DNA from 3 places in the Fictibacillus sp. Mic-4 genome. Region 1 is predicted to be linked to each of the others. Evidence: predicted binding sites of a transcription regulator. Region 1 holds the regulator's gene; each other region holds the start of a gene.
The links. The regulator LexA, encoded in region 1, represses DNA repair genes until DNA is damaged. The targets are predictions, from matches to a motif close to CGAACATATGTTCG.
Positions count from the first base shown of each region.

Region 2: WD019_RS05860 (YolD-like family protein) is a predicted target of LexA. The motif match lies at 8,547-8,560, and genes of this name have one in related genera.
Region 3: dinB (DNA polymerase IV) is a predicted target of LexA. The motif match lies at 4,603-4,616, and genes of this name have one in related genera.

Region 1 is NZ_JBBHZM010000001.1:417,102-428,170, reverse strand. Features, by position in the region: gene WD019_RS02165 (ABC transporter ATP-binding protein) at 1-1,487, opposite strand, end outside; gene WD019_RS02160 (ABC transporter transmembrane domain-containing protein) at 1,490-3,238, opposite strand; gene WD019_RS02155 (YneF family protein) at 3,582-3,794, opposite strand; gene sirA (sporulation inhibitor of replication protein SirA) at 3,875-4,315, opposite strand; gene tkt (transketolase) at 4,450-6,447, opposite strand; gene WD019_RS02140 (HesB/YadR/YfhF family protein) at 6,604-6,888, opposite strand; gene WD019_RS02135 (DUF896 domain-containing protein) at 7,020-7,259, opposite strand; gene WD019_RS02130 (YneB family resolvase-like protein) at 7,307-7,963, opposite strand; gene yneA (cell division suppressor protein YneA) at 7,973-8,257, opposite strand; gene lexA (transcriptional repressor LexA) at 8,414-9,034, shown strand; gene glnA (type I glutamate--ammonia ligase) at 9,097-10,431, opposite strand; gene WD019_RS02110 (MerR family transcriptional regulator) at 10,466-10,867, opposite strand; gene WD019_RS02105 (aminotransferase class I/II-fold pyridoxal phosphate-dependent enzyme) at 10,984-11,069, opposite strand, start outside.
Region 2 is NZ_JBBHZM010000005.1:39,840-50,908, reverse strand. Features, by position in the region: gene WD019_RS05910 (MBL fold metallo-hydrolase) at 1-297, shown strand, start outside; gene WD019_RS05905 (SDR family NAD(P)-dependent oxidoreductase) at 294-1,085, shown strand; gene WD019_RS05900 (phosphotransferase) at 1,233-2,285, shown strand; gene WD019_RS05895 (phosphatase PAP2 family protein) at 2,330-2,965, shown strand; gene WD019_RS05890 (hypothetical protein) at 3,038-3,292, shown strand; gene WD019_RS05885 (MFS transporter) at 3,372-4,679, opposite strand; gene WD019_RS05880 (YqzH family protein) at 4,914-5,105, opposite strand; gene WD019_RS05875 (GNAT family N-acetyltransferase) at 5,222-5,692, shown strand; gene WD019_RS05870 (ketoacyl-ACP synthase III) at 5,755-6,744, opposite strand; gene WD019_RS05865 (P1 family peptidase) at 6,999-8,063, shown strand; gene WD019_RS05860 (YolD-like family protein) at 8,155-8,499, opposite strand; gene WD019_RS05855 (IucA/IucC family protein) at 8,926-10,911, shown strand; gene WD019_RS05850 (IucA/IucC family protein) at 10,911-11,069, shown strand, end outside.
Region 3 is NZ_JBBHZM010000016.1:70,230-81,298, forward strand. Features, by position in the region: gene WD019_RS12070 (SDR family oxidoreductase) at 1-741, opposite strand, end outside; gene WD019_RS12075 (diguanylate cyclase) at 870-1,946, shown strand; gene WD019_RS12080 (hypothetical protein) at 2,037-2,525, opposite strand; gene WD019_RS12085 (spore germination protein) at 2,764-2,991, opposite strand; gene WD019_RS12090 (alpha/beta fold hydrolase) at 3,612-4,454, shown strand; gene dinB (DNA polymerase IV) at 4,665-5,897, shown strand; gene WD019_RS12100 (hypothetical protein) at 6,059-6,403, opposite strand; gene WD019_RS12105 (methyl-accepting chemotaxis protein) at 6,639-7,928, opposite strand; gene WD019_RS12110 (GNAT family N-acetyltransferase) at 8,081-8,596, opposite strand; gene WD019_RS12115 (DNA alkylation repair protein) at 8,676-9,383, opposite strand; gene WD019_RS12120 (SPL family radical SAM protein) at 9,907-10,740, opposite strand; gene WD019_RS12125 (PQQ-dependent sugar dehydrogenase) at 10,911-11,069, opposite strand, start outside.

The DNA of each region.
Region 1 (11,069 bases):
CGAGCAAAGGAGAGCAGCTGCCGCTGGCCGCTTGAAAAAGTACTTCCCCTTTCTCCTAACTCGTGATCATATCCGCCAGGAAGTTCTTCGATGAACGAATCGGCCTGGACGAAAGCTGCCGCTTCTTTTACCTCATCATCAGTTATCAAATGATTGTGTAGCCGAATATTTTTCTTGATATCGCAGGCAAAGATGAACGGATCTTGCAGGACAAGGCCCATTTTCCGACGCAATTCTTCATTCGTATAGTTTTGTATCGGAACTGAATCAATGAAAATTTCTCCTTGTGTGAAATCATAAAAGCGCATCAAAAGATTGGTGATTGAACTTTTTCCGCTTCCTGTATGTCCGACAAGCGCAACCGTTTCACCCGGGTTTGCTGTAAATGAGATATTTTTCAGCACGTCCTGTTTTCCATCATACGAGAAGGTAACATTTTTAAATTCGATCTTTCCTTCCGTAATTTCCGGTTTCCCCTCTCCCTTTGTTCCAGGAGCAAGCTCCGTTTCATCAAGCAGCTGAAACACCCTGCCCGCTGCAATAATCGCCTGTTGGAACATAGAGAGACGCTGTGTCATCGTATTGATCGGTTCAAAGAAACGTTCAATGTAGTTGACAAATGCATAAAGGACACCAATTTCAACAGGATTAGAAAACGACTGAATACCGAAAAAGGAAAGCACCATAATTAGAGCAAACATATAGATGAGGTCAACTGCAGGACGTAGCAAAAGTCCATTGTATTTAATATTTTTCATCCATGCCGCATTATGCGCCTGGTTGATGTTGGCAAATTCCTTTTTTAGCCGCTTTTGCTGGTTAAACGCCTGGATGATCGCCATACCCTGAAGCGACTCATTTAACTTTGCATTAAGCTCGCTTAATTTCTCCCTCATATTGAAAAACGAACGGGAGCTATAGCGTCGGTAGAGCCACATAACCGCAGCAATCATCGGGATAATGACAAGGCAAAATAGCCCGAGATTCACATTTAAATAAAACATGGCGGCAAATACGCCAATTAAAAACACCATATTTTGTACAAATGTTGATAAAACACTGACATATAAATCTTTAATTGCCTCGGTGTCATTCGTAATGCGTGAAATAAGGCCTCCGACAGGTGTTCGGTCAAAAAACTTCAGCCCGAGCGAATGGACTTTCGAAAACACATCGATTCGCAATGTTTGGATAATTTCCAGCGCTGTTTTTTGAAACAAAACAACCTGCAAATAGTGCATTGCCGCAGAAATCATGGTCAGCACGATATACATCAAGGCAAGAGCGGTAATTGCACGGGTATAAAAATGCCGGGGTGTTAAGTAGTCATCAATGAACTTTTTGATGATGATCGGTCCTAATAAATCGGCAACCGTCGCGACAATTAAGATTGAAAAAGCGAGTATCAATGTTTTTTTATGCGGTTTCATTAAACGAAGCAGCCTTTTGAAAACTTGCCATTGTTTCATTTTCTGCAATTCGTCCATCGTTATCCTCCCTGTGAAATTAACGATTCAAGTGCCTGGCGGTTATATGTATCTTTATACCAGCCATCCTCATTAATTAAAGTTTCGTGGGTGCCCATCTGAATGATCTTTCCATTGTCAAGAACGATAATTAAATCAGCGTGATCGATGCTTGATAACCGGTGGGCGGTAATAATCGTCGTTTTCCCTTTACGTTTCTCTTTTAAATTTTCTACTATTCGTTCTTCCGTTCTTGCATCGACAGCAGATAAGGAATCATCCAAAATTAAAATCTCACGGTCCAATAATAATGCCCGCGCAATCGATATCCGCTGTTTTTGCCCGCCGGATAACGTAACCCCCCGCTCTCCGACCATTGTTTCATATCCGTCTTTAAACTGAACGATGTCATCATGAATAGCCGCTGCTTTTGCAGCTGCTTTTATTTCTTTAAAGGACGCGTTATACTTTCCAAACGCAATATTTTCTAAAATCGTAGCAGAAAACAAAAAGTGGTCTTGCGGTACATAGCCAATAGATTCTCTTAACGAATGAAGCGCAAAACGATTGATATCTTTTTCGTCCAAATAAATTTGTCCGTTTTTCACCTCAAATTCCCGCAGCAAAAGTTTGCATAACGTCGTTTTCCCACTCCCGGTTTTCCCGACGATCCCGAGCGTTTTTCCTTTTTCAAGTTCAAAACAGATGTTCTCTAATGTGCTTTGCGCAGTTTGATCATACGAAAAATGCTCTAGCTGGAATCGGATAGAACCAGAAGGTACAATCTTAAGTCCAGTCTCATCTTCTTTGATGCTCTCGTCGACTTTTAATAATGCTGACACCCGATCATACGAAGCCCTCCCCCGCTCGACAATGTTAAAAAGCCATCCAAACGCGAGCATCGGCCAAATTAAGAGGCCAAGATATGTAGTAAAGGAAACGACCTGGCCGATCGAAAGTTCTCCTTGTACGACGAAATAAGAGCCGAACGCGACGGAAAGAAAGAATGAGAGACCGACAATAATAAAAATCGTCGGATCAAACAGAGCATCAATTTTCGCCACTTTTACGTTTTTCCGTACGACATCTTTAGAAAGTTCCTTAAATTCATCTACATCTTCCTCTTCTTGCCCGAACGCTTTGATGACACGGACGCCCGAAATGCTTTCTTGCACTTTATCGTTCATCATTGAGAAAGCTTCTTGTGCTTTATGAAACTGTTGATGCAGCATGGAACCATATTTGCTCGTCAGCCATGCCATCATCGGCATGGGAAGAAGGCTGATTAACGTCAGCTTCCAACTGATCGTCGCAAACATCGTAATGAGTGTCATTCCGCCAAGCAGAAGTGAATCAACAAGTGTTAAAATCCCTTCCCCGGCTGTCATTTCAATTGCCTGAAGATCATTCGTCGAATGCGCCATTAAATCTCCGATTCTTCTCTTTTGATAAAATTTTGGCGACATGTTCGTGAAATGATCATACAATCGGTTTCTAAGAAGCAAAGCAAGTTTCGTAGATGAGCCATAAATCATCACCCGCCAAAAGAAGCGAAGCACATACATCAATAGCGCAAGAGCAGCTAATACGCTAATATAAGTAACAAGCAATTGTTTTGATAACGTTCCTTTATTGATATGGTCAACTGTAAACCCGACGATTTTCGGAGGAACTTGCAAACAAAACGATACAATCGCTAATAGGAGAATGCCGGTTAAATACCGCCTCCACTCCATTTTGAAATACCACATTAAATCAATAAAAACTTTCACTTTTGCCCCCCCTAATCTTGCTAGAATCCATTCCCTTTTCTTAAGGGCCAACTTCTTTAAATCTTTCTGTCCCCTTCCGAGATTTGATCGTTTCTAATAGCGCACCTTTAATTTTATCAAAAAAAAAAAATTTCATAAAGAGTTAAAAATTTTGAGCTATTAAAAAAACGAAAGTCTTTTTAAAGTGGCTTTCGTTCAAACCCTTCCGTAAGCAAACATTGACAATTGAAAAACTTCCGGTTAACAACTCCTCAATTGAAACAACGTTTGGCAATTCATTCCTATGTAATCATCCTTTGATATATAAAAAGCACTCAACACATACGTATGAGTGCTTGTCCACCTATTTCATTTGCTTTTGCATCGCCTGCATCATTTGATTGATCTTTTTTTGCGACGGTTTTTGTCCCATTTGCATCATCATAACTCTCAGCATATTTTCATTAATTGGTGGATTTTTTTGCAGGTAATTCATCATATATTTGCGGGCAATAAAAAAGCCAAGGGCAACCCCGGCAATTAGTGCCACAATGATCCCAAGAATCCAATAAAACATATAAAAATTTCCTCCTTCATGTTGTCTAAAAACAGTTTACTATAAAAGGACAGCCGTAGACAAGAAGGTCAAGAAAATATTTATGATCCATATACGGAAGTTACTCTGAGCGGATTCAGCCAACCGTATCGATAATAATCAAATTCCATCGCAAAAAAGCATCGTTCATATTTTCTAAGCATTTCAAAAAAAATCGTTTCCGCTTCATAATTGCCGGCACTTTGAAGGACTAAATAATGTTTCGATAAATGCAAACGAGCGGAACTTTTCTCACATTCAAGTAAAAACGAGTGATTTTCAAACGTAAAGCCTTCCGTCGATTTCAACATCATAATAAGAAAAGCTTCAAGGCTGTCACACGAAATAGAAGACGTTATGTAATGGATTTGCTTAAGAAGGATCTCTTTCTTTGCTGAAAACGTTTTATATTCTTCTAGAAAAAGGTGAAAAAGTTTGCCTTCTTTACTGAAAAATTCACTGGCTACTTCTTCATTGATTTTATAAATATAGTACTCCCTCAAAGCCGCTCCTCCCGTCCATCTTTTTACAGTAGTATATATGATTTCTACTAAAATTTATGTCTTATACTGGAGCAAGACTTCACTTTTTTTGTCGAAAAAAACCCGGGGTTCATATTCCCCGGGTTTTGCGCTTACTATTTGTTTAATAATGCTTTTACTTTAGCAATCACATTTTCCACAGTAAAACCGTACTCTTCCATAATGCGATTACCAGGAGCAGAGGCACCGAATTGATCAATAGTTAAGGTGTCACCTTCGCTTCCTACATATTTATGCCATCCAAGCGATGCGCCTACTTCTATGCCGAGGCGAGCTTTTACATTAGATGGCAAGACACTTTCTTTATATTCTGCGGATTGCGCTTCAAAGCGATCCCATGAAGGCATAGAAATAACTGAAGCCTCAATTCCTTCATTTTTCAATTGTTTTTGCGCTTTAACCGCAAGACTCACTTCAGATCCTGAGGCAAGTAGCAAGACATCTGCAGTTCCTTCGGCAGGTGAAAGGACATAAGCGCCGCGTCTTACACCTTCAGCAGCAAGCTCTTTTGAGCCTTCCAATATCGGTAAATCTTGTCTTGATAAAACAAGCGCCGTTGGTGTATCTTTGCTTTCCAGAGCGGCTTCCCATGCAGCATTTGATTCATAACCGTCGGCCGGGCGAATAACGGAAAGTCCGGGCATTGCCCGTAATGAAGCCAATTGCTCGATCGGCTCATGTGTAGGCCCGTCTTCACCAACTGCAATGCTATCATGTGTAAACACATAAATAACCGGAAGTTTCATTAAGGCCGCAAGACGAATGGCCGGACGAAGATAATCAGAGAACACGAAGAAAGTTGCGCCAAATACTTTTAACCCGCCATGAAGCGCCATACCGTTTACCGCGGCACCCATAGCAAATTCTCTCACGCCGAACCAGATGTTTCGACCGGAGTAATCATCGCGGCCAAAGTTACGCTCACCTTCTAAAAGGGTTTTGTTCGATCCCGCAAGGTCGGCAGAACCGCCAAACAGCCATGGAACATTTTTCGCCAGGGCATTTAACGCTTTTCCTGAAGACGATCTTGTCGCAATCGCTTTGTTAAACTCTGGAAGATGTTGATTCCAGTTTTCAGGCAATTTCCCATTAATCGCTAATGTGAGCTCTTTGGCAAGCTCAGGATATTTTTCTTCATATTTTGAAAATAACGAGTTCCATTCTTGTTGTTTTTGCTCTCCCGCTCGTTTAAGCTGATTAAAATGTTCCCTCACTTCATCAGGAACATAAAAATCTTCCTCAAATACCCAATCGTACGCGTTCTTCGTTAACTTTACTTCATCAGGGCCAAGAGGGGCTCCGTGGGAAGCGGATTTTCCAGATTTATTCGGCGAACCATAGCCGATCACCGTTTTCACTTCAATTAATGTCGGACGGGTTGTATCCTCTTTGGCAGCGTGCAATGCTTTTTCAATTTCTTCAAGATTTGTCCCATCTTCGACATATAACACTTGCCAGCCGTATGCTTTAAAACGTTCTTGTACACTTTCAGAGAACGAAAGATGGAGATCACCGTCAAGTGAAATATCGTTTGAATCGTAAAGTACAACGAGTTTTCCAAGACGCAAATGGCCGGCTAGTGATGCAGCTTCACTTGCCACACCCTCCATTAAGTCCCCATCACCACAAATGGAGTACGTGAAATGGTCGACGACTTCAAACCCTTCTTTATTGTACGTTGCAGCAAGGTGTCTTTCTGCCATCGCCATCCCTACTGCCATCGCAATCCCCTGTCCTAATGGGCCTGTCGTTGCGTCAACACCCGGTGTATGGCCGTACTCGGGATGCCCCGGTGTTTTACTGCCCCATTGACGAAAACTTTTTAAATCATCCATTGAGACATCATATCCGGATAAATGCAATAAACTATAAAGAAGCATTGATCCGTGTCCTGCTGATAAAACGAAACGATCACGATTGAACCATTTCGGATCAGCCGGATTATGATTCATGAACTTCGTCCATAAACTGTATGCCATCGGTGCAGCACCCATAGGCATTCCCGGATGACCGGAATTTGCTTTTTCAATACTGTCGATTGACAATGTACGAATCGTGTTAATCGCTAATTGATCAATTGATTGTGTTGCCACTCCTTTATCCCTCCAATTATGTATTCACGATTTACTATATACATAAAGTGCATTTTTCTCAAGCACATTTGTCCATTTTAGCTTTCCAAATTTAACATTTTACATTACTAAAAAAGCTGTATTATAACATTTTTTGTTATAATACAGCTTTTCCAATTAACCCAATGCTGGAATTTCGCATATAAATTGATCGTTTTTATCGTCGTAATCGAGCTTCATATTATTTATAAGCCATTGATCATCAGGTCGTACAATAAAACGCAATCCGTTCATTTCTTGCACATAATCCCCTTCCCTGGGCTCATCAGGGCTAACACCAAGAGAAAAGCCGCCATTATTCGTACCGCCTGCATACCTGACAAACAACCGGAGCGCTTCCCCTGCATTTAACTCAATTTCTTTATATAGTTTTATAACAGACTCCGTCATCGAAAATGTCATTTCTCTCTCCCCTTTTCAACTTGTTGTATAACAGTATATCTTATTTTTGAAAATTTGCAACAATAAAAAGAGCCTAATTTGCAAAAAATACAAATCAGGCTCTTTTTCCCATAAAAGATTAGCTGATGTTTTTACTGCTTCAAATTCTTTTTGCTTTTCTGGCTTTCTTTTAGCTTCTCTGGGGTAACATCATTGCCCTCTGGATCAACGATTTTTATCGAATGCAACTTGTTTTCAAAAGAACGGCGTACATTCTTTAAATACTCTTCCCGAAGTTGTTTTTGTTCTTTCGCTTCTTCTATTGATAGTCCTTCTCTTTTTGATTTTTTAGAAAGATAATTAATCCGTTCAATCTTCTCAGGTGATAGCATGCAATTAACTCCTTACTCTATTTAAATTACTACTATATTAACGGAAATTAAGGAGAATTTCTAGCCTTAGAATCATTGCTCTCGATATACTCGATATACCGCCGGTGCACGGTCGCTTTTGATGCTTCATATCCCAGGCCTTTTAGTGTTGTCGCAATCTCCTTGAAGGTTAAATTCATTCGGCGCAATCTGATGATCTCATTGATGGGGAGTTCCTTTCGCTCCCTTCCGCCGTTCTGTCTATTTTTTAAATTGAGCTCAGGGTTGTACCCATTTTTAATCGCTTTTTGCATTCCACGCTTGATCTTCAAATTGTGCAACTTCCGTTGATACTCCTCGACCACCCCGACAATCTCAAGAACCATCGATTCCGCCTCTTGCAGCTTATATTCACCGTGAAACGTGAAAATTTTAATGTTATATTTCAGCAATTGATGAAGAAGCGCTATTTTCGCATTCCCTCTTCCAAGCCTCGTGTCATCAATAACGAGCAGTGTATCAAACCGTTTATTTTTCGCCATTTCCATAATGTCGAAAATTCCATCGCGATCAAGGTCGTAACCGCTCGCCTGCTCTTCAATGGTCCGCACAACGTCCATCGAGTATTGATGGGCAACGGCCATCAGCTCTTCTTTTTGCCGCTCTAAAGAGGAATATTGCGACTCTTTTTCCGTACTAACTCTGCAATAAATAACAGCTTTCATAATAGCCACCTAATCTTTTGTTGTTTTCACCGGTATCGTAATTTTCTGTCCTGGAATAATATTCCCGGCATAAATACCGTTTCTCTCCTCCACCCAGTGAATAAACTCCTCATTGGATAAATGATGTTTTGCTTTAAAATTTTCGGCAAGCTTCCACAATGAATCCCCTTTATGGACAGTAACTTGTATGTAATGCTGCCGATCTTCAGCAAGCGAATGGTGGACAAAGGTAAGGAAGAAACCGAATACAAGCGCTACCAATACTATAATATAAGATAATCCTTTACGTTGCATTAATAACCACCCCTAAACCGAATATTTGTTCTTGTTTATATTATAAAAAGAACATCCGTTCTAGTCAACGTTTTTTTTTCGAACTTATGTTTGTGGAAAACGAACGTTCATGTTATACTTTTTGTAAGATGATTCTGTAAAAAGAGGTGGAAAAAAATGAATAAATTAACAAAAAGGCAGCTCGATATACTGGAATTTATTAAGCAAGAAGTTCAAAAAAAGGGATATCCGCCATCCGTTCGTGAAATCGGAGAAGCTGTCGGGCTTGCATCAAGCTCTACAGTTCATGGGCACCTTTCAAGACTCGAGAAAAAAGGGCTCATCCGCAGAGATCCAACGAAGCCGAGAGCGATTGAAATTTTAGGGGAAAATAACAATGATCCAGTTCCAAAATACCGTACGGTCAATATTCCTGTCATCGGTAAAGTTACCGCCGGAACTCCGATTACGGCTGTGGAAAACGTTGAAGAATTTTTTACCTTGCCGGAACATGTTGTCGGAGATAATAATGTATTCATGCTTGTCGTTCAAGGGGATAGCATGATCGAAGCCGGAATCTTCGATAAAGATCTCGTTGTCGTCAAACAACAGCCAACCGCTGAAAATGGGGATATTATCGTTGCGATGACGGAAGACGATGAAGCGACGGTTAAACGCTTTTTCAAAGAAAAAGACCATATCCGCCTGCAACCTGAAAACTCTGCGCTCGCTCCAATTATATTGAAACAATGCACGATTCTCGGCAAAGTTATCGGCGTCTATCGCACCATTCAATAAACAAGCATACATAACAGCAAAAATCCCCGCACTTTTTAATGTGCGGGGTTTTTTTTCAATGTTTAATACATCGATAAATATTGTTCGCGCTCCCAAGGATGGACTTGCGTTCTGAACATATCCCATTCAATTTCTTTTGCTTCAGCAAAGTGGCTCACAGCATGGTCGCTCAATGCTTTGACAAGCACTTCGTTTTTCAACAGGCGGTCAAGCGCTTCTTTTAACGTTGCTGGAAGATCTAAAATTCCTTCTTCTTCACGCTCTTCTTTATCCATCACATAAATATTGCGGTCAACTGGTTTTGGAGCTTTCAACTTGTTTTTAATGCCATCAAGGCCGGCTGCAAGAAGGACAGCCATCGCAAGGTAAGGGTTTGCCGTCGGGTCCGGGCTGCGCACTTCGATACGTGTGCTTAAGCCGCGTGAAGCCGGAATACGGACAAGAGGGCTTCTGTTGCGCATGGACCAGGCGACGTAACACGGAGCTTCATAACCAGGCACTAAACGCTTATACGAGTTTACTGTCGGATTCGTAATTGCCGTGAAATCTTGGGCGTGTTTTAAAACGCCGGCAAGGAATTGCATCGCCGTTTCGCTTAAACCAGTATCTGAAGATGGATCGTAAAATGCATTTTCGCCATTTTTAAATAATGACATGTTGCAGTGCATACCGGAACCATTCACACCGAACAATGGTTTTGCCATGAACGTCGCATGCAATCCGTGTTTGCGAGCAATCGTTTTAACGACAAGCTTAAAGGTTTGAATGTTATCACAAGTCGATACGGCATCTGCATATTTAAAATCAATTTCGTGCTGCCCTGGAGCTACCTCGTGGTGGGAAGCCTCAATTTCAAAGCCCATATCTTCTAATTCAAGAACGATATCACGCCGGCAATTTTCGCCAAGATCTGTTGGGGCAAGGTCGAAATAGCCGCCTTTATCATTTAATTCTAGCGTTGGTTCGCCATGCTCATCATTTTTGAAAAGGAAAAACTCTGGCTCAGGTCCGATATTAAAATCAGTAAATCCAAGCTCTTCCATTTCTTTAAGAACACGTTTTAAAATGCCGCGCGGGTCACCTTCAAAAGGAGTTCCATCCGGGTTGTAAATATCGCAAATAAGGCGCGCCACTTTTCCTTTTTCGGCAGTCCAAGGAAAAACAACCCATGTATCTAAATCCGGATACAAATACATATCGGACTCTTCAATGCGAACGAAACCTTCAATTGAAGACCCATCAAACATCATTTTGTTATCCAATGCTTTTTTCAATTGTCCAATTGGAATTTCAACATTTTTAATAACTCCTAGTAAATCGGTGAATTGCAAACGGATAAAACGAACATGTTCCTCCTCAGCAATTCGCATGATGTCTTCTTTCGTATACTTAGCCAACGTCGTTCTCCTCCTCTAAATGATCAAAAATGAATTAATGAAAAAATCGTGATAACTCCCCTTGAATAAGGGACGTTTTTCCGAAACGGCCCGCATGCATCAACTCACGCTTTAAGCGGCGATGAATCGCCGAATCGGAAACCTCTTTTTTCGCCTGCATCTGGTGCCCTGCTTGTAGGATATTGACCGCCTGTTCGTTTAATTCGAACACTCTCTTAATCCCCGCCAGGTTTACACCCTGTTCTAGCAAAGCTTTAATTTCAAGCAATTTATCAACATCGTTGAAAGAAAATAAGCGGCGATTTCCTTCCGTACGTGCCGGATGGATGAGATCATGTTCTTCATAGTAGCGAATTTGACGTGCTGAAAGCTCTGTCAATTTCATTACAATACTGATTGGAAATAAAGGCATATTTCTTCTTGTATTGTCATTCACGATCAATTCCTCCTTTCAACTTATTTTTATCTTATGTCATAAAAGCTCACATGTCAATTAAATGTTATGTTTTTTAACATGATTTTTTCAAAAAAAAAGAAGACCGGGTCTTCTTTTTAAAAATCAATTAACTTTTTCTCTAATAAATGATCGACAGCCGTTAAAATGCCGATTTTTACATGTTCATAGGTTAAACCGCCCT
Region 2 (11,069 bases), on a different contig from region 1:
TCGATCGTTTATTCCGGTCACGGGAAGGAAATTACTGCGGTCGGGCAACTCATCGAGGAACGGCTGGAAGCGCAAGATGAGCGGGCGAATCGGTTGTATGAATTAATAGTTGGCGAGCATACGGCATTTGAACTATGTCAGAAGCTTTTTTCACACATTTACTTATGGGAATTGGATTTAACCATGTCAGAGACGATCGGCCATCTCGATTTATTAGAAGAATGGGGAGCAATTGCGAAAAAAGACAAAAACGGGATTACTCACTATACGAGAACCAAACATGGGGTGAATACATGAACAACTGGCAAGGAAAAGTGATTGTCATTACAGGCGCGTCAGGTGGACTCGGGGCGAGGATCGCGCTTGACGCAGCTGAACGCGGGGCTACACCGGTTTTAATGGCCCGTCGGATGGATCAACTTGAAAACATTCAATCTGAAATTAAAAACAAATTTCAGATTGATGCGTGGATCTATTCACTTGATGTCGGAAATCTCGTTCAAGTAAAGAACGTTTTCGAGCAGCTTTTCACACAGGTTTCCCATGTCGATGTCCTGATTAACAATGCGGGATTTGGTATTTTTGAAGAGTTTATTCAAGCTGATATAAACGATATTGTAACTATGTTTCAAACGAATGTCATCGGCTTAATGGCCTGTACAAAAGCGGTCTTGCCGCATATGATGATCCGGGATAAAGGGCATATCATCAACATCGCCTCCCAGGCCGGGAAGATTGCTACGCCTAAATCAAGCGGTTACACAGCAACAAAGCATGCGGTTCTTGGATTTTCAAACAGCCTCAGGATGGAGCTTTCCAAAACGAATATTCATGTGACAACTGTAAATCCCGGCCCAATTGAAACAAATTTCTTTTCTATCGCGGATAAATCGGGCAATTATGTAGAAAGTGTGAAACGGTGGCTCCTTTCCCCGGAGCTCGTTTCGAAAAAGGTGATCACTTCGATTGATAAACCCGTCCGTGAAATCAACTTACCTTTTTTAATGAATATTGGCAGTAAAATTTACCAGATGATGCCAGGATTTATTGAAAAAGTCGCGGCTAGTGCTTTTAATAAAAAGTAACAATAATATGATTATGTTAACAAATGAGTAGAAACCGGAGTGAAATTCTTTCGCTCCGGTTTCTAAATCTTTTTGAATGAATTTTAAACATGCCCATACAATGAACTAAAGAGACTGTGCCAATCCTTTAGGAAAGGAAGCAAAGTGATGAAGAGAGGACAAAAAGTTTCCTTATCCGATCATGTCATTCGACGCCTGCTCGCCCATCATTACGGTTTAACGGTTCATTCAATCCATCGAGTGCTTGATATTCCCAAAGTCGTAACGGATAGGGGGACGTTTGGCTTTAAAAATGCAGTAGAGCTGCCCGATCTTTCGTTTATCCATCATTCGATCAAGCAAATAAAAAATCATTATCCGTATATACCGGGTATTGTTCCACTTTTATCTGGTGATGTACTTCTTTCCTTTGAAGATGAAATCTATTATTTAGAGGAGTGGATGGATGCAGAAGATGTTCTTTTTGCCGATGATTATTTAGGAGAGGAAATAGGGGCTGCGATTGCCCGCTTTCACGCGGCCGCCAAAGGGCTTGTCCCTGATAAAAAAAGTTTTCGTTTTGAATGGGGGAATCGAAGAAAGAAGCTGCGAAAAGTTTATAAAAAAATTCAAGACTGGAAAAAGAATCATTATGATCTTCCGGAGTTTTTGTATGAGCGAAATATTCTCGATTTTCTGGAAGCGCTTTGCTCTCTTGCTTATCAATATATTGAAAATGTATCGTACTCAACATTATGGGAGGATAACCCGGACTGTGCGGTGTTATGCCATGGGAGCCTGCACCAACGAAATATTTTAATCGACGGAAAGCGCAATATTTATTTTATAGATATTGAATCTTTATCTTACGCGGAGCGTGTATATGACCTTGCTTCTTTCATCCATTATTTCGCCCCATATAAGGGGTGGAATCCTCTATTTATTTACCGTTTTATTAGAGGGTATCAACAAAATCTTACAAGACCGTTATCACTTGATGAATGGAGATGTTTCTTTTCATATTTAGCCTTTCCGCGGAGACTCTATAGCTGGATGCATCGTCATTTCGATAAGTCGTATGAGATGGAGCCTGAAGAAACGTACTTTAAATTGCTCGGAATCATTATTCATGATCAGCCGAAAGATATGTTTTTAAAGCAATTTCATCCGGTCACGTTACCAGCGACCATTGAGCTGGCAAAAGAATTATCTAAAGGCTGAAATAGAAAGTTTCATTTTTTAAAACGGGAGGGAGGTATTTGTTTTTGTTTCGCTTTAGAGGGCATATGGTTCGCGTATTTCACATTGAAATTTTGCTTTTCGTCTTATTTTTTGCACTTGGATTTTATACAATTAATAATCCGCATAATGTTATCGATGATCGCCTCTTTCATTTCGTATCTTCTTTTCAACATGAAAAGGTAACGAAAATCATGCTGTTTTTAGAGCATTTAGGCAATAAAGACTATATTGTTGCGATGCTTGCTGTTATTGGTGTTTTTCTCATTCCGTTGAAAAGGGCGGTCGAATATTCGTTTTTAGTTTTTTCGGTTGGGGGAGCTTTCGTATTAAATTTTCTCCTGAAACACTTTTTTCATCGTCCTCGTCCGAGCTGGCATATCATTGTGAAAGATGGATTTAGTTTTCCGAGCCGTCATTGTATGGTCTCGGTGGCGCTGTATGGCTTTTTCTGCTTTCTGCTTTGGACAATCTTGCGCCATCAATGGTTTTCTTATAAATCTTTAATCATTTTCGTTACCTTTTTAATCCTGGCTATCGGGTTTAGCATGGTGTATCTAGGTGCACATTACCCCACCGATGTGATTGGAGGTTTAATGATTTCCTGTCTTTGGCTTTCCATTTGCATCCGTTTATATTTTTGGCTAACCATGAGAAATTAGGGATTTACCGTGTGCAAAAATAGAGTGAAGAACATATACTGGATAGACAACCAAATCTTTGAGGTGACTTGAATGTATCCTATGGGGAACTATAACCACTACCATCAAAATTCGCATACGATGGAAACTTCGCTCGACTATTACTATCAAAACTATATGTATCATGCGAAAATGTGCGAGTATTATTATAAAAAGATGTTTGGCGATGATAAAGGTTCTTCAACTTACGCATTGCCGCCAAATATTGAAGTGAAAGAAAAATGGAAGAAAAAAACGACGTACGAAAAAACGTATACGCCGATTTTCTACACTCAAAAAGAAGCCTGATCATCTCAACCATATAAGGTTGATGATCAGGCTGTTTTCGATTTACCGGAATTGACAATCGCCGATTCAAATCAAATGCTTATTTTTTTCGAGCTTCGGCTTCTATTTGTGAGTCTTTAGAAGGCTCCGGCATACGCCAGTATGTGAATAAGCTTATAGCAATACAAAGAGCGACATAATAGTAGAAAAGCGATTCATAGCCGATGTTTTTTAACCCTAATGCGATAAATTCCGCCGTTCCCCCGAAGATGGCGACGGTAAGGGAATAAGGAAATCCAACACCGAGGGCACGGATTTCTGTCGGGAAAAGCTCGGCTTTTACGATGGCATTAATTGACGTGTAACCGGTAATGATGACGAGGGCAACCATCATAAGCAAGAAGGCAATAACTGGACTTGTCGCGTGCCGCATAAATAAAAATATCGGTACGGTCAGTAACGTTCCGAAAATACCGAAGCTCATCAATAGCGGACGCCTTCCAATTTTATCGGATAACGCTCCGGCAAGCGGCTGAAGCACGATGAAGATCAATAAAGCAATAAAATTGATCATGCTCACGATTTCCTTATTAAGTCCCACTGAATTAACCATGTACTTTTGCAAATACGTCGTATACGTATAGAAAGCGACATTTCCACCGAGGGAAAGCCCCATAACGGTCAATACAGCTTTCGGGTACTTCATTAGCGTTCGAAGAGTTCCGGCTTCTTCTCTTTTCTTTTCGCCCATTTTCTCAAACTGTTCTGACTCGTCCATCGTCCGGCGCATCCACAGGACGATTAACGCCCCGATGGCCCCGATCACAAAAGGAATGCGCCAGCCCCATGATACCATAGCGGATTCGTCAAGAATTTGCTGAAGGATAATTTGAACGCCTAATGCGACCAGCTGTCCGGCAACTAGTGTAACGTACTGAAAACTTGAGTAGAATCCGCGCCGGCCGCTTGATGCCATCTCTGACAAGTATGTAGCAGACGTTCCATATTCTCCGCCGAGCGACAACCCCTGGAATAGACGTGCGATGACGAGAATGATCGGTGACAACACGCCAATTGTTCCATAACCTGGTGTGCAGGCAATGACGAGCGAACCGATGGCCATAATCGTTACCGAAAGCGTCAAGGCGGCCCTGCGGCCAAACCGGTCGGCGTAGCGGCCCATTAATAGGCTTCCGATCGGGCGCATGAGAAAGCCGATGGCAAAGACTCCCGCGGTATTAAGGAGCTGAAGGGTCTGATTTCCTGCCGGGAAGAACTCTGCCGAAAAATAGATGGCAAAAGCGGAATAAACGTACCAGTCGTACCATTCGATGAGATTTCCGACCGAACCCTTGAAAATATTCGCCGTAATGCGCCGTGATGCTTTCCGATCTGTAGATTGGCTCATTATCATTTCCTCCTCTAATTAGTACTATTCGTATGATTGCTGTAGTGATTTACTAGTAAATAGAAATCCTTTTTCAATTATAGCATTTATCGCTCAACTTTAACTATTCTGCCGATTTTAATCATTATTTTAAAAAAGAAGATTCGCCAAAATGGCCCGGACTTTTCTTCCGGACCATTTAAAAAATTGCTTTTAATATTATTAGATACATAGAAGAGCTATGTTAATATGGGGCTAGTTTGTCAAAAATTCATAGACGATGTCTTCTATGATCATATGAATTTCTTCCTCTTTTCTCGGTAATTCATCCTGAATTTTCTCCACAAGATTGCGATAATCTTTGTCGCTTAAAGGAATTTCCTCAAATTCGCCGAAATATTGAAGTAACGATTTTTTGATCATTTTTTCCAATAGTTTATCGTCCATCGGGCACATCCTTTCTACTTTGACTGTAGTGGATCACGATAAGGGGCGTCAATGTTTTTTTGTTTTTAGTTTCTATAAAAATATTATGGTTAACTGATTGGTTAAGGAGGGTTTTTATGGTTGTACTTCGGAAAATGAATGATGAAGAGTTTTCGGTTTATTTATCCTACTCGGTTAAGAATTATGGGGAAGAAAAAGCAAAGGCGGGAAATTGGCCAAAAGAGAAGGCGCTCGAATTGGCCCAGCAGGAATTTGATCAGCTTTTGCCGGATGGATTACATACGAAAAATCATTTTCTTTATCAAATTGTGGACGAAACTAGTAATGAAAAGGTCGGCTATCTCTGGTTTCATGAAAGAGGAGAGGACCAGAAAACAGCGTTTATTTACGACTTTTTAATCTATGAAAAACACCGCGGGAGGGGATACGCCAAACAGGCCTTGGCAGCTCTGGAAGAAGTAGCAAAGGACCGGGGGATTAAAACAATTAGGCTGCATGTCTTTGGCCACAATCAAACGGCCATTAAATTGTACGAAAAATGCGGGTTTGAGGCTACGAATATTCAAATGGCTAAGATGATTTTTTAAAAAAGGATAGCGGAGTGTTGGGATGAGTTCCCAACACTCTCATTCATTACTTAGTGTATCTCTTAATCCTTTCCTAAGTCCCACTTAACGACATGTCCCGCATGTGTGAGGCCACCGCCAAACCCGTAGAGGATGAGGGTGTCCCCGTTTGTTAACTTTCCTTCGTTTATGCCGAGCTGCAAGGCTAAAGGAATCGAAACTGAAGAGGTATTACCCATGAATTCTGCACTGGTCAGCGTTTTATCCATCGGGAAGCCTGATCTTTCACAGATGGACTCTATCATGCGCAGATTTGCGCTATGTGGAACAAACCAGTCTATTTCATCCATTTGCAAACGAGCCTTTCGTAAAAGCTCTTCCATGCCTGCTGGAAGCGTACGGGCCGCCCACTTATAAACCTCTCTTCCGTTTTGGACGATCTTTCCATGCTCCTTTAAAGGTTCCCCAAACATCTCACCAGCTAAATTTGTACGATAGACATGCATGCCCCCTTCGCCGTTTGTTCCTGTATGTGTAGCAATAAAGCTTGGGTTTTCTTCATCTTTTTCTACTAAAACCGTAGCTGCCCCATCGCCAAATAAAATGCAAGTTGTTCGATCCGTATAATCCGTTACCTTTGATAATGTTTCTGTTGCTATAACTAATATTTTCCGATGGAGTCCGGATGTTATAAAACCGTTTGCCATGTGCAGGCCATAAGTAAAGCCGGCACAAGTTGCATTGAAATCCAGTGCGCTGGTTTGCGGAATGTTAAAGTGCTCCTGTATCTGGCAGGCGACACTTGGAAATGCATAGTCGGGCGTCGTCGTTGACACAAGGATACAATCGACATCATCAAGTTCCTTGTCATATTGTTCCGTTAAGTTTTCAATGGCTTTAAAAGCCATCGTAGAGGCATATTCGCTGTCCCCGGCAATTCTTCTTTCTTTCATGCCCGTTCTTTGCACGATCCATGCATCATTTGTATCCACTATTTTTTCTAAATCGCTATTGGTAAGCTTCTTCTCCGGTACATAGGTCCCGATCGCTGTAATTCTTGCTTTTGACTGCATTTCTTCATCCCCTTTACAAATTTAACACCTGCATTTATAGTCTAATATTAGTACCAGGTACTAATTTGTGTCAATCTTTAAATAAAGGATTTAAAAATTATGCCCAAAGGATATTTTCGGTATTAATAGAATCTTTTTATCTGAGGAAGTATGCTAACGATGCTAAACTTTATAGTCAAAGTAGGACACTTAAACAATAGGCACGGATTTTAAGCTTTATGATAACTAATTTTTATTTTAAGGAAGGGGCTACTATGCTAGGTCAAAAAAGAATAAGAGATTTCGGAGTTGAAATTGGGAATTTAGAGACAGGGCACTACAATTCTATTACTGATATAAAAGGAGTGACTGTCGGCCATGTAACACTTAGCGGCCAAAACAGGCAAACAGGTGTTACGGCCATTATCCCTCATCAGGGGAATCTTTTTAAAGAAAAACTGATAGCCGCAAGCCATGTCATTAATGGCTTCGGAAAAACGATAGGCACGATTCAAATCAATGAATTAGGAACATTGGAAACCCCAATCATTTTGACCAATACGTTAAGCGTCGGAACTGCTGCAGATGCATTGATCGAATATATGTTAGAAACTAACCCCGAGATCGGGCGGACGACAGGTACCGTAAATCCGGTCATCGCTGAATGTAACGACATGTTTCTTAATGACATTCGCGCCAGATGTATTACGAAAGAACATGTTTTCCAGGCGATAAAGAATGCGTCAAGCGAATTTAAAGAGGGGACAGCCGGTGCGGGATGCGGGATGCTTTGTTACTCATTAAAAGGCGGCATCGGCACTTCCTCCAGGCTGATGAAGCTAGAGCATGGCTCGTATACAATGGGTGTTTTAGTACTGACCAACTTTGGTAGTTTAGATGACCTAAAGATAAACGGGAAGGCTGTTGGCAAAGAATTAAAAGAAGTCATTCGAGGATCTTATGAGGAAAAAGATAAAGGGTCGGTCATCATCATCGTAGGAACGGATCTTCCTGTTTCAACAAGACAGCTCAACCGGATCATAAAACGGGCGGTTACAGGGTTAGCGCGTACAGGTTCTATTATTACAACCGGGAGCGGCGAGGTGGCCATTGGCTTTTCGACAGCTACAAAAATACCTCATGAGAATCCTTCCCATTTACTTTCCATTCCTATGATTCATGAAGAAGAGATCGACATCGCCTTCAGGGCGGTTGGTGAGGCGACCGAGGAAGCCGTATTAAATTCATTGGTAACAGCCACTCATGTCGTTGGACGCGATGGAAATGAAAGGCCTGCTTTAAGCGATTTACTAAGTAAGTACAATATACGATTCGAATAAAGGATTGGCCATGCTGTTTCTAATACAATCAATTCTGTGTCTCTTTAATACAAAAACGTGCATAATTTCTGGATTATGCACATTTTTGCCCCTAACTCATTTCAACATCGAGGATTCGGTCAAAGGAGATGGTTAGCGTATCTTCATCATTGATGAGCTTAAGCCATTTTTCGTGCGGTTTCACATGTTTCACCCAGCCCCAAAACTGGACGGGTCCATACTTTTCGGCATACGTGACGGTAACCGCCCGTTCTTGTTCAATAGATTCTGCAATGACCCGGTTGATCTCTAGAAGTTGATCCTCATCGAGCAAAGGAGAGCGGAATTCCTTTTGCCTTCGCCGCTCTTCTAATAACTGCTCCCGATGTTCAGGCAGCATCATTCGGCTCGATTCCCACATTAAATTATATCCTGGGGTTAGTTTGTTCGGTGTCATTAAATCCTCACCTTCATTTATTCATTGATTGACAACTTTTAAAAAAACGAACATATTTTCGCTTATAGTATATACGAAAATATGTTTGTTTAGTACTGGAAAATAGTTCATGTTTTGTATTTTTTGAAAAGATGAGTTGCTTTTCCGGATGTATATCTAAGGATCATTGCAGATTGAAAAAAAGGAAATTGGACAAGTAATTCCATTCAAAGACTATAAAAACCGCAATTATTGAAAAAAGGCGATTACCGTTTCGGCAATCGCCTTTTTTACATGATGAGATTATTTTATAACAATTGAAATATTTTTGTAATATTATTTTTAATTGACGATGAGAATCATTATCATTTATCATAGTATTCGAATCTTGTTATGAGAATGGTTATCATTCTCATAACATGCAAGGAGAAAGGGGAGAAAATAAGCGTGATCTATACCGAAAACAATATAAGCCCGGTACGAGAAGAGGATTTATATGAAGAAGAATGGAAAACTCTCGAATACATTCGGAACCACAAGCCTGAATTGGAACAAGAGTACATAATGAATATCCATAAAGGGAGACAGGGCATCCTTCAACGTCTGTTTCAGGCAATGATACGGGAAAGAGTAATCGAAGACGAAAGGGTTATTTGGCAAAAAGGAAAAATCTCTATCCAGCTGTCCGGTCGAAAAACATTGGAGATATCTGTGAAGCGCCTTCATTCACTCGGCAGGTTTGATATCACAGGCGATGCCATCGTTTATGGGTATGAGTCTCCAATCCTACTGGCACATCCCGCCCAGCTTCTGGAATTGTTTAGACAAGAAGGGTTGTTAGAAGGGGTAATGGAAAAACAATACCAACGGTTTAAGTTGGAAATTCAAAACGGAGTGGCGAATTTAACGCTTGCACTGGCAGGGGCTTCTCATAGAAAACGGGAGTTAGCCGCATTAGCGGAGTACAAACAGATACATACGTCCTTAGACTGGGTATTCCAACAAGCCAAGACTAAAAAAGACTTTAGCCCGCTCGCATTTTATGAACAGTGGGTCGTTGAAGGGCATCCCCTTCATCCCGGGGCGAAGACAAAATTCGGTCTTGACCCTGCAGACGTCATCCGCTATTCACCGGAATGGGGAGCTCTGCCTGAGGTCGCTTTAATAGCAGTTGCTAAAGGCTTCTGCCAGACAACATCTATCGATGAACAGAATGTGACTACCCGTTTATATGAAGAGTATGAAGGCTTGCAACCCGTTGTTGAAAAAACATTGCGGGCACAAGGGCTGGATGATGCTCAATTTGAATTGGTCCCAGTTCATCCATGGCAATTTGACCATACGTTATTCAATTTTTATAAAGAAGAAATTGAAAAGAAGCAAATCGTTCCCATACCGGATTTTCGGATTCCGGCACAAGCACTCGTCTCTTTCCGCTCATTAGCTCCCCTCCAAGATCGCGGGGAGAAGAAGCATCATATTAAAACAGCGGTCAATGTGCAAACAACGAGTGCGGTGCGTACGGTTTCGCCTCAATCGGTAGAAAACGGGCCGATTATTTCGAAAATCCTGGCCAGCATTCAAGAAAGGGAGAATCAATTTTCGGGAACCCTTGTTGTACTTCAAGAGCGAGCAGGCATTTATTTTCAACCCGCAAATCTGGAACTGTCTGAAGAGAACCGCTGGATATTACAAGCCAATTTGGCATCCATTTTAAGAGAGAACCCGGAGAATTATGTGAAAAACGAAGATGAGATTCCAATGCCGGCAGCGGCCCTTCTTGCAGAATCACCGATTAGCGGTAAACCAATTGCGGTTGAATTAATCGATAAACTGGCCGACCATTATCAATTGGTTGACGTAGAAGATGCGGCGGTCTTCTTTATCGAAAGGTATGCTAACATCTCGCTGCCAGGCTTAATCATACTGATGGTACGGTATGGAATTAGTTTAGAAGCACATATGCAAAATAGCGTATCTGTCTTTCGTAATGGAGAGCCCGTACGTATTCTTATAAGAGACTTTGGCGGTGTGCGAATTTTACCGGAAAGATTGAAAAAAAATGGATTTCAAGCAGAGTTTCATCCCGGTTCATCAACGGTTACGCATAACGTAGATGAGCTGAGAAAGATTATCACGTATTCTGTTATGCAAAACCATTTCGCTGAATTGATCACCTGTCTTGTCCGCGCTTTAGATGTAAATGAAGAGAAGCTATGGCGGCCCATTGTTAGTGTGTGTAAAGACGTTTTTGAAACGTTGAAAAAAGATCCCGAAATTAAAGAACAGGCTGCAGCGGATGAGCAAGCTCTTTTTGAACCAATGATTGACTTAAAAGCACTGGCGACGATGCGCCTCTGTGGGGATGTGACAGCGTACTCGTACATGAAAGTTCCAAATCCAATGATCAACCGGGAAGGAGAGACGATGTGATGGGTGTAAGTCCGAACCAACTTTTACAGATGGATTCACTAGATAAAGCAGCCAGAGATAGTAAGGAAGGAAAGATGATGGAGGATGAATTGAACGTTCTTACTTTTTTAAAAGAAAATGAGCCAACTATGGTTCCGGCTTATCAATTATCGCTTGCA
Region 3 (11,069 bases), on a different contig from region 1:
AGAAAACGTGGCCGGTATTAACGGCGTCCAGATCGGACCCGGCGCGACAGCGTTCACCCGTATTCCGTGATGGACCAGAGATTGCGATAAAGAACGGGTAAATGTCACAATCGCCCCTTTTGTCGCCGAATAATCGATCAACTGCTTACTCCCTTTATACGCCGTGACCGATGCTGTATTAATAATGGAGCTGCCCGATGGAAGATGTGGTAGAACGGCTTTTGTCATATAAAAATAGGAAAAGATATTCGTCCGGAATGTGTTTTCTAATTGCTCAGCGGAAATATCGAGAATGCTTTTTTGCACATATTGGACGGCGCAATTATTGACTAAAATGCTGATTTTCCCGAACGTGCCCATCACATTTCGAACAACATCTGTTGACGTTTGTTCGATGCGAAGGTCGCCGGGGATCAATAGGCATCTTCTCCCTAATTGTTCTACTCGCTGCTTCGTTTCTTCAGCATCCCGATGTTCATTTAAATAGGCAATCGCTACATCGGCTCCTTCTTTCGCAAAGGCAATGGCCACCGCCCTTCCAATCCCGCTGTCGCCTCCTGTAATGACTGCCACTTTATTTTTAAGCTTATCAGATCCCCGATAATGCGGATTTTCAGAAATTGGCCGCGGATTCATTACATACTCGAGCCCTGGCTGCACGTTTTGATGTTGAGGCGGAAAAGAAATCGGAACTGTCTTGCATTCGGTTTGGTACGAATAATAAGGATACACAGGAAACACACTTGATTCCCCCTTCCAAAATGAAGTGTGTTATTTTATTCAACTTCCCGGACGATTGCCCTTATTAAAAAAATCGATTTAATTTCCCGATAAAATACCGATATAAAACTAGCAAGGAGTGAACATAATTGATTCGGACTTTATTCATCAATTTAGCCATCATGATTTCGTTTTTCTTTATTTATCATCAGCTATTCCGTGAGTCCTTTTTATCGAGAAACTCGCCATTAAAGAAGAAAATTGCCATCGGTTGTTTATGTGGGTTATTATGCATTTTTCTTATGCAATTTAGTATAAAAGTAGGTACAGATACGAGAATCGATTTAAGACAAATTCCCGTCATGCTAGTCGCGTTATATGGAGGATGGATCCCCGCACTTGTATCCGGAGCGCTTATTGTGCTTGCCCGCTTCGCAATTGGAATAAACACTTCTTCGCTCACTGCCTTTTTCATCATGACTTTTTCATTGATCGGGTATCTAATTATCCCAAAAAAAGTAAAAAATGTGTTTAGTAGCTCTCTATACATGATCATCTACTCTAATCTTTGGTTTAGCCTTCTTATGTACGTGGCGATGGATAACATTCGAACCTACATTTATATCAATATCTTTTTTTGGGTCGTTTCGGGTATTGGGGGTTTAACAGCTGTCTATATGAACAACTACTTAAGAAAAATGAATCAATTGTTTAAAGAATATAAGACAAATTCGTTGAAGGATCCGTTAACGGGTCTCAATAACGTTAGAAGTTTTGATCTTGAAATCAACAATGCTGTCAATCGAGTGATGAAAAATAACGAGAAACTTTCAATGTTGGTGATCGATATCGATTTTTTCAAAAAGATCAATGACACCTATGGCCACATTGAAGGGGATGAAATTTTGAAGCAGGTTGGGAAACTGCTCTTAGAAGTAGCGCGGCCTTTTGATATCGTCTCAAGAAATGGCGGAGAAGAATTTACAGTCCTATTGATCGATTGCCCCCTTGATTATGCGGTGAATGTCGGAGAACGAATACGAAATAAAATTGAAAACCGCCCATTCCTGCTCCATAACGGAGAGCAACGCATTTCAATTACTGTATCCATCGGTGCGGCTACGTATCCGGACTCAACAGCGGATACCGATTGTTTGTACAGATTGGCAGATGAAGCTCTCTACAAAGCAAAAAGAAGAGGCCGAAACCAGGTGGCCGCCGCTTGAGGAACACGGTCCTGGAAAATTAGAAATGAACCCACAAATCGTTTCCAGATTTCGTGCGTTTTTGTTCGTCGTTTTCAACGGTAAGTTTTTTTATTTTGAAAGGATCTCATCGACCTTTTCCCGCATGGAAGACTCCACCGTTTTCTTGTAGCGAATCCCGAGGATGAGTACCTTGAATTGCTGAGAGCGGGACAATTGGACAAAGCGGGGCTCCTTCTTTATAAATGAACGGATGATGGATAGGCTTGTCGGATGGAATGGACCGGAATGAATAGATGGAATGTCAGGAGGCAAGTTTCTGTTCCACAAGCGGGTGATCCAATATTTCATTCCAGATGAAGTATTGCTTTCATCGATAATGCAAGGAGCATACTGATGTTTCGTCTGTTTTCGAAGGTATTCATACCTGTCGCGTCCGCTTACAATAATAAAACGGTTGTCTTTTTGATCCTTTTTCACGACTATAACATGCATGCATTCCCACATCAAACTCCGGAGCTTTTTGAGACGGTCTGTAAGCTTCACCGGTTCATCAAGCTTGATTTTTTTCAGAGGTATATATTCCACCATGAATCGCATCCTATTCCCTCCTGCCACATCATTCTGTCTTCATTTTCTTTCGATTCTCTTTCGCTTTATCTTATGAACAGAATTGGGCGAATGTCACAACTGAAGCACCATTCAAATTATCTCCCTTAAGAAATTATAAATATTTTTTGCGCTTATTTTAGCGTACCATCTATCATTTTTAGCCTCCTCAGTTCCTTTTCCAATGTCCTTAGTTTTGCAATGGAGCTGAGGAAGTAAAGGCCCCGGATTACCAGAGCCTTTCTGATGGTGCTACTTCCTCAAAAGCGTCAACATCATATGTGTTGGTTGAACTCTTATACGAGATGGTTTGTATATTATCGCCTATATTTCCTGCTGCAGCTCCTAAATAAGATTTAGCCGTACTCTTTGGATCGATGACAAGCGTGTTTCCGAAAATTACTGTTCCATCACCAACAGATGAAATTTGTATTGGAGCTCTAATATCCGAAGCCATTTCTTTCCTCTCCCGTTTTCATTTTTATTCAATTGCCTGTTATCAATATATGGACGAACATAATTCGTGTATCCGCTAAATGACTATAGTTCGGCAATCCTTTGCCTGATGATTGACCCGACTTCCTCAACGCTACCTTCACAAAAGCTTTTTTAATATCCTTCCGAAAGAAGTCTCCCACTTCAAGTGTGTGAAGGATTTGCCCAACGGTAAGTGGGAGATGAATTTCAGTTAGTCGCAGCTAAAATGTTTACGAACAAATGTTCCTGTTTGATCATATACTGTTCCTGGAACCCGGGTGACCATTGGATGTTCTTACTTTATCAAATACCAACGATCCAATTGCGCCAAAAATCCCGATCCCAATTGCAGATGTGATTTCTACTGTATCTGTAATTGTTCCTTGAGTAAGAAGTATGTAGATTATAAATCCATACCCCCATCCCAATAAAGCAAAAGCTACACTTATTCTGTAAGTCATTTACCAACCCCTTCTCCAACCTCTCCGTAAAGCGTAACTTAAAAAGAAGCAATATGCGCATTTGGCAGGAGGGAATGACTTGCGGTGATCGAAATAAATATAGGAACGATTTTCCTATTGCTAAAAGGAGGCAAAAACTATGCGTGAACAAATATTGAAAATCAATAAAGTGGATATTTGTGCAGAAAGCTTTGGAAACCATAAGGACCCTGCTGTGCTTTTAATCATGGGAGCAATGTCTTCATTAGACTGGTGGGATGAAGACTTCTGCCTCCGGCTTGCTGATCGGGGAAGATTTGTCATTCGGTACGATCATCGCGATCTTGGACGATCCGTCACTTATGATCCTGGCACTTCCAACTACACCATAACAGACCTGGCTGATGATGCGGTTGGAGTCCTGGATGCTTATTCCATTGAGCAGGCTCATATCGTTGGAATGTCCATGGGCGGTTTGATTGGCCAGATTCTTGCCTTAAGATACCCGGAGCGCATACTTACGCTCACTCTAATTGCCTCAAGCGTGTTCGGAACAGAGATGGAAAAGCTTCCTCCAATGGACCAGCGCATACTGGATTACCATGCGAAAAGCGCTTCTTTAGATTGGACCGATCGGGAGGCGGTCATTTCCTATCTGGCAGGCGGATGGAAAACGTTAAGCGGCTCCAAACCTTATGAGCAGGCAAGAATGTATAAATTGGCGGAAAGAGAGGCATCCCGCGCCAGACAGCTGCCGAGCAGATTTAATCATGCTATGCTGCAAGGCGGAGAAGAGTACTACGATAGAATGGGCGAGATCAGCGTACCTTGCCTCATTATTCACGGCACAGAAGATCCGGCCCTGCCATTCGAGCACGGGCTTGCTCTTGCAAAAGCCATTCCCCACGCTGAATTAATGGCTCTTGATGGATCAGGGCATGAGATTCATAGTGAAGACTGGGACTCCATCATCAACTCGGTTGTAAAATTTAGTTCACGATAAACGAATGAGCGGAAATCTAACTTCCATAGAAAACCTCGAAAAACGGCTGTAATGGCTGAATTCGGGGTTTTGTTGTTATATGGCTTCACGATTTTCATGATATCCCCCCATTCCACACAGAACATATGTTTTATTTTCCAGTATTAAACGAACATATTTTCGCATATAATACAGATAGAGTTCTTAATTTGTCGTAAGGAGATGTGTGAGATGAGGGATAGGGTCATTTTCCTCGTAGATATGCAGTCATTTTACGCCTCTGTTGAAAAGGCGGATAACCCGAAATTAAAAGACAAACCCGTCATCGTATCCGGGGATCCCGAAAGGCGAAGCGGCGTTGTTCTCGCCGCCTGCCCGCTCGCTAAAAAATGGGGCGTTGAGAATGCATCCCGGCTCTGGGAAGCGCAGCAAAAATGCCCGGATGCGGTTATCGTCCGGCCGCGAATGCAGCGATATATCGATGTCTCCCTGCAAATCACTGAAATTTTCAACCGCTTCACTGATCTCGTTGAACCTTATTCCATTGATGAACAATTTTTAGATGTGACCGGAAGCCAAAGATTATTTGGAACGCCACGGGAAATTGCGCAAAAACTTAGAACTGCGGTAATGAATGAAACCGGCATTAATGCTCGGGTCGGCATGGGCCCAAACAAAGTGCTGGCCAAGATTTCGTGCGACAATTTTGCAAAGAAAAATAAAGATGGGATTTTCGAACTTAACCATTCCAACATGAAAGAAAAAATGTGGCCGCTGGCGGTCGGCAAAATGTTCGGTGTAGGAAGCAGGATGAATCATCATTTTTTGCGGATGGGGATTCGGACGATTGGGCATTTGGCGAATTTCCCTTTAGAGTTGCTTAAGAAAAAATGGGGGATCAACGGCCAAGTATTATGGCAAATTGCGAACGGGATCGATGATTCGCCAGTCACCGTCAAGACACATGACCAGCAAAAAGCGATCGGCCACCAAATGACCCTACCAAGAGATTATGGAACGCTGGAAGAGATTAAAGTCGTTTTGCTTGAACTCTGCACTGAAGTTGCCCGGCGCGCACGTTTTAAAGGATACATGGGAAGCACTGTTTCAATGGGCGTCAGAGGCACAAGCTTTGATTTTCCCACCGGCTTCCACCGGCAGATTAAATTAATGTCACCAACGAATTTTGATTTAGACATTTATCATGCAGCCGAGAAACTGTTGCTTACCCATTGGGACCGCCAACCTATTCGAAGCCTCGGGGTAACGTTGTCGCAATTGCAATCCTCCGAGAACGTCCAGTTGAATTTGTTTGATTATCATCTCAACAAAGAAGAGCTCAACCGGGCATTGGATTTGGTGTATTCAAAGTATGGAAAAACGGCCATTGTCCGCGCTTCCTCCCTGCTTGCAGCCGGGCAGGCATTTCATCGGGCAAAAAAAATCGGCGGGCATTATAAATAACAAAGATGAGACAATGAATGAACGATAAGATGAAATCGGAATCGTTAAATGGACGATTCCGATTTGCCGTTTTTTAGGTGATCGGCTGATAAATATTTAAAAGTGGCTGATATTTGGCATAAACCGGCTGATAAATATTTAAACTTTTATGCTCTATATCCTTATCGGACACCCGCACCGGCGGCTCCTATACCGGCTCCTCCCGCACTAATAGCGCCTGCGCCAGCAGCACCAATGCCGGCTCCGGCCGCACCTGTTCCAGAACCAGTTGCACCGCCGATAGCACCAGTAGTGACTGGCGGTTGTGGGGCAAATTGCCCGGGCCCAAGAACCGGGGGATCGACACTATATATGGAACCAGGCAAAGCACACGCTGCACAGGGGTACGTGACATGCGCTGGTGGAATAGGCTGAGGGTGGTACCATGGATACCAGACAGGAAACGGATAGGCGAATGGATAGAATTGACGTAATTCCTCTAACCGCCAAAGTGGATGAAATATCATTTTCCCTTCTCCTTTTTTTAAGTTGTCATATCAAAATATGATGAATGATGAAATTTGCTCCATCCGCTTTCCCACATCATGATTCCGTTTCCGGTAGCTTCACTTGTTCCGCTTCCTTTATTAGCTTAATCATCCAATATTACCCATTTGAATTCAATGAAAAAAGGCATACAAAAAATGTATACCTTTGAAGATCCGTTTATTCTGAACAACAATGGCTTTATAACGTGAAGGCTCATACCCGAAACCGCTCAATGGTTCCTTTCAGCTTTTCCGCTTGATCCCTCAAGTGCAAGGCGAGCTGTTCGACGTTTTCCATGACGGCGGCCTGCTCCTGGGTTGCTGCTGTCACTTCTTCGGCGCCAGCCGAAGTTTCTTCGGCAATTGCCGCGACCTCCTGGGATTGGCGGGAGGTTTGATGAATACCATCCATTTGTTTATCAACGAGGCCGGTAATGTCTTTCACTTTAGATGCAACTTCGTGGATCGTTTTTGTCATTTCATCGATCACTTGATTCGTCTGTGTCCCTTTTTCTGCCTCAAGATTGGCCGCTTCCACTTGTTCCTTAATTTGCTTAACGACACTTTCCACTTCTAGCTGGATATTTTGAATGAGTTCAGTAATGCCTTGAACCGCTTTTCCGCTTTCATCCGCAAGTTTGCGCACTTCCTCGGCTACGACAGCAAATCCTTTCCCGTGTTCACCTGCCCGGGCCGCTTCGATCGATGCGTTTAACGCAAGCAAGTTCGTCTGCTCCGCGATATCCCCGACTAATTGGATAATTTGCTCCACCTTTTTCGCATGTTCCTTTAAGCGATTGACCGCTTCCAACGAATCTTGATTGCCTTTTGCCAGCCGTTCAATTCCGCCCACAAGCGAATGGATGACTTCCTTACTTTCGTGCAGCTCGTCCAGCATCGTAGCTGAAACATGTTCTGAGTCCCTTGCTTTGCTTTGCACTTCTTCGGCAATTCGTGTAATGTCTTCCACCGATTCAGCGGTCGTTTGAATGGCGATGGCTGACGATTCCGCTCCTGCCGATATTTCACTAATCGTTTTTGCGACCGTATCCGCTTGTTCGGCCGCCCTTGTAGCCCTTTCCGAAATAATGATGACATTCTCATTCGTCTCTTCAAAGTTCTCTTCAATCGTTTGCACCATTTCCCGCAAGTTGGCCAACATTTCGTTAAAAGCGACGCCTAATGAACGAATTTCATCATCTGTTTTATGAAGCTCCACATCTTCGCGAATATCTCCATTGCTCGCCCGAATCGCGGCCTGCTCTAAACGCTTTAGCGGTTTTACAATGAAACCGGCCACAAGGAAAGCTAAAATTCCCGACCAGATGATGCCAAGAGCCAATGTAGCAATCGTAAACGCCGTTTCATTCGTATTTGGAAAAAAATAAGGATGGATGACATAAATAAAAAAGATGCTTGTCGAGTATGTAATTAACGCCAATATGGATACGAAAATCAATAGCTTCTTCCTTAAGCCCAACGTATAACGCTTCTTCTCCAACATTCACAGTTGTCTCCTTTCATTTTTCAATAGCCGCTCACTCTTTATATCGGAGAAGTTTACTAGTTTTCCAATCCTTTTTTACTCCAAAAAGCAATTGTCAGCATTTCGCCATATAAAGGAAACAATTTAAACATTGCTTCCTTATACCCTTTTTAGGTACTTACGTTAAAGGCAAACAGTCTTAGCTCTTCAGGATCATTGGGAAGTTGGATGAATCTTTCAAACTTCAAGCCTATTTTTTCGAGTAACCTGGCCGAAGCATGATTATCTTGAGTCGTGATTGCTACGATGCGATTTAGGCCTAATGTATCTTTCCCATATGCTATTACCGCAGAAGCAGCTTCATAAGCGTAACCTTTTCCCCAATACTTCGGGAGAAAGGCAAATCCAATATCCACGTCTTCTAAGGAGTCTCTTTTTACAAGTCCGCAAATTCCGATCGGCAGTTGATCTTCCTTTCGCTCAACCAAATAAAGACAAAAGCCGAATTGTTCATACATGCGAACCGGTCCATTTACGATATAGGCACATGCGTCCTCTACTGTTCTTAAGCCGCGATCACCTATATACCGCAGCCAGGAAGGATCATTAACTAGCTCAAGGATAAACTCTGCATCATCAGTTGTTTGTAAACGAAGGGTCAGTCGTTCCGTTTCAAAAACTTTCATAATAAATTCACGATCCTTTCAGCATTGAATCTGATCTTTCATACCGATTATTTTACTAATTCATTTAGATTATTTCTTTTTAACATCTTACATATTTGCGTTTGAAACCAATCCTCCCTCTAACCATTTCTTTTTGAATACTTTCGTAAGCGTTCAGGAAACTGCTCTTTTTCTTATCCCGCTTGACTTCTACTGTACCTACTTCCTTTGCGGTCTCAACTGCCTTTTCATGTAGCGGCAAATATGAAACCCCAACAGTGTATAGAAAATTATTCATAGCGGATTTCGTTCGTTCTGGCGATTCATGAATCCTATTTTTCACGCTATCAAGCATATTGGAAATCTTACTTTCGGAAAATTCATTGTCCTTGCGATTCCCTAAAAGCCAGCAGTAACAACTCCATCCCGCTGACATTCTCAGCTCATCACCGCTTACTATCCATTTATCAGCAACATCTTGTGCAATATCTGATTCTGATAAAGTGACTGCCACTACATAATCAGAAAGCATATAAAAATACGCTTCATCCATCCAACGATTATAATCCGATTCAGTCATAGCATTTGGATCTGCAATAATACCTGCAAAATACATGGCATCGTAGTTACCTGTCGCATAGAGCTCTTCGGCCAAACGTTGATTTATTTTTATTTTCTTTGCGATTGGTTTCATAGCACCTGTAGCCACGCCAAAAAGCGGCTCACGCGCACCGTTGGACATGTATATTTTTTTAGTTCGTTCCTTACCAAGGGCTTCAAGCTCCTGCATAACTGTTTCGAAATCCATAGTTTTTGCACTTCCTTTTTTAATATATAGACCCCATTGAAAGCAACTAGTGCCCCTTCACCTAAGAAAGTTCTTATTTTCAAGAATCAATTTTCACCTGTAAAAAAGATAAGAAGATGGAAGCAAAAAACACATCAACTTCTCCAGTAGTGGTGCTATTTTCATGGCATTTGGACAATAAACAGTTGATTTCCGACAATAAATCGAATCCATCGGACAATAAAATGAGTCTATTTTTTACTTATTGTCCAAAAGTAAAATTTTATTGTCTAAACTGGATGATTTATTGTCCAAATAAAAGCACTTATTGTCCGAGAACGAAATCATTTTAAATGATGTAACAATTTGTGATCGTTTTTCCTCATTTCACAGATCTCACGGGGAGTTCTATTATTGAAATCCAAACTTTTTTCTAGAAGGGGCACTAGTTTATATTTTTTCATTTTACCATTCATCATGTTCATTCTGTCCCGTTACCGCCATAAAAAAGTCGCCGAATCGGGGCTTTTAAAAATTAATCTTTTTATCCTGGGAAAGCCTCATTTTTAGAGACGCGAATCATTTCACGAGGAAAATACTTGTTAAAATAGTTTTCCACCTTTACATGGATTTCTTTTTGATACCACCGGGATAGCCCGTGTTCTTGGAATAATTGCGGCATTCCTAATCTCTCTGAACGTTTACCCATTAAGCCATCACCAATGTTTAACGTATCAATCCAAAAATGGTCTACGATTCCATCCAATATTTTTGGGAAATCAGGGGTAAATGGCAGAACAGGAGAAATTGAAGCCTGGGTTGGTATTCCTGCATCATGAACTTCCTTTAAGGCTTTTGTCCGTAATTTAATTCCAGGCGCATATGGAGCAAATATCCGCTTGATATCTTCCCTGTCTGTTTCTACCGTCATGGATACAAGGACATCGCATGTTTCTTTTAATTTTACTAACAAGTCAATATCTCTTGTAATAAGTGGACCTCGTGTTTGGATTTGAAGAAAATCAGGCGGTGTTTCAATCATTTCTTCTAATATCCCTCGTGTAATGTTTGCTTTCCGTTCAATTGGCTGATAAGGGTCTGTCGCCGAAGACATAAAGATGTTTATAGGATTCTTTTTCTTGCGAAGTTTTATCATTTCTTTTCGGTAATTTTCTGCTGCGTTTGTCTTTATGTCCACCCATTCTCCCCACGGAATTTCCTTGAATCGTTGAATTGGCATTTCCCTCACATAACAATACGTGCAAGAAAATGCACAACCGCTATACGGATTTAGCGAATGAGTAAATCCAACATCCAAATAGCCCTTTGCTTCAGTAAGGATTTTCTTTGCGAGTATTTCTTTTATTTCAATCCCCATTTGGAACGCTCCCTCTCTTCATCGTTCACCTCAATCATTAAAAAATAGAGAAAGGCTTCTATATTGTTTTTTATTATGCTTGATCCGCAGCAAAAGAGAAAGCAATTGGACATTGCCATGACCGAAAGAAGAATGGATCATGCCTATGTCTTGTCAATGCATTGTATCATTCATGGAACAATTTCAAAAACAGTACCTTGATTGAAATCAGTCACTTTCATAGAGCCATAAACTCCTAAATATAGCCTGGTTTGATCCAGATTCGTTCCCAAACTAACATAATAAGCGGACCCGGATCCAAAGTGATCATCGGTTTCAATCATACTATA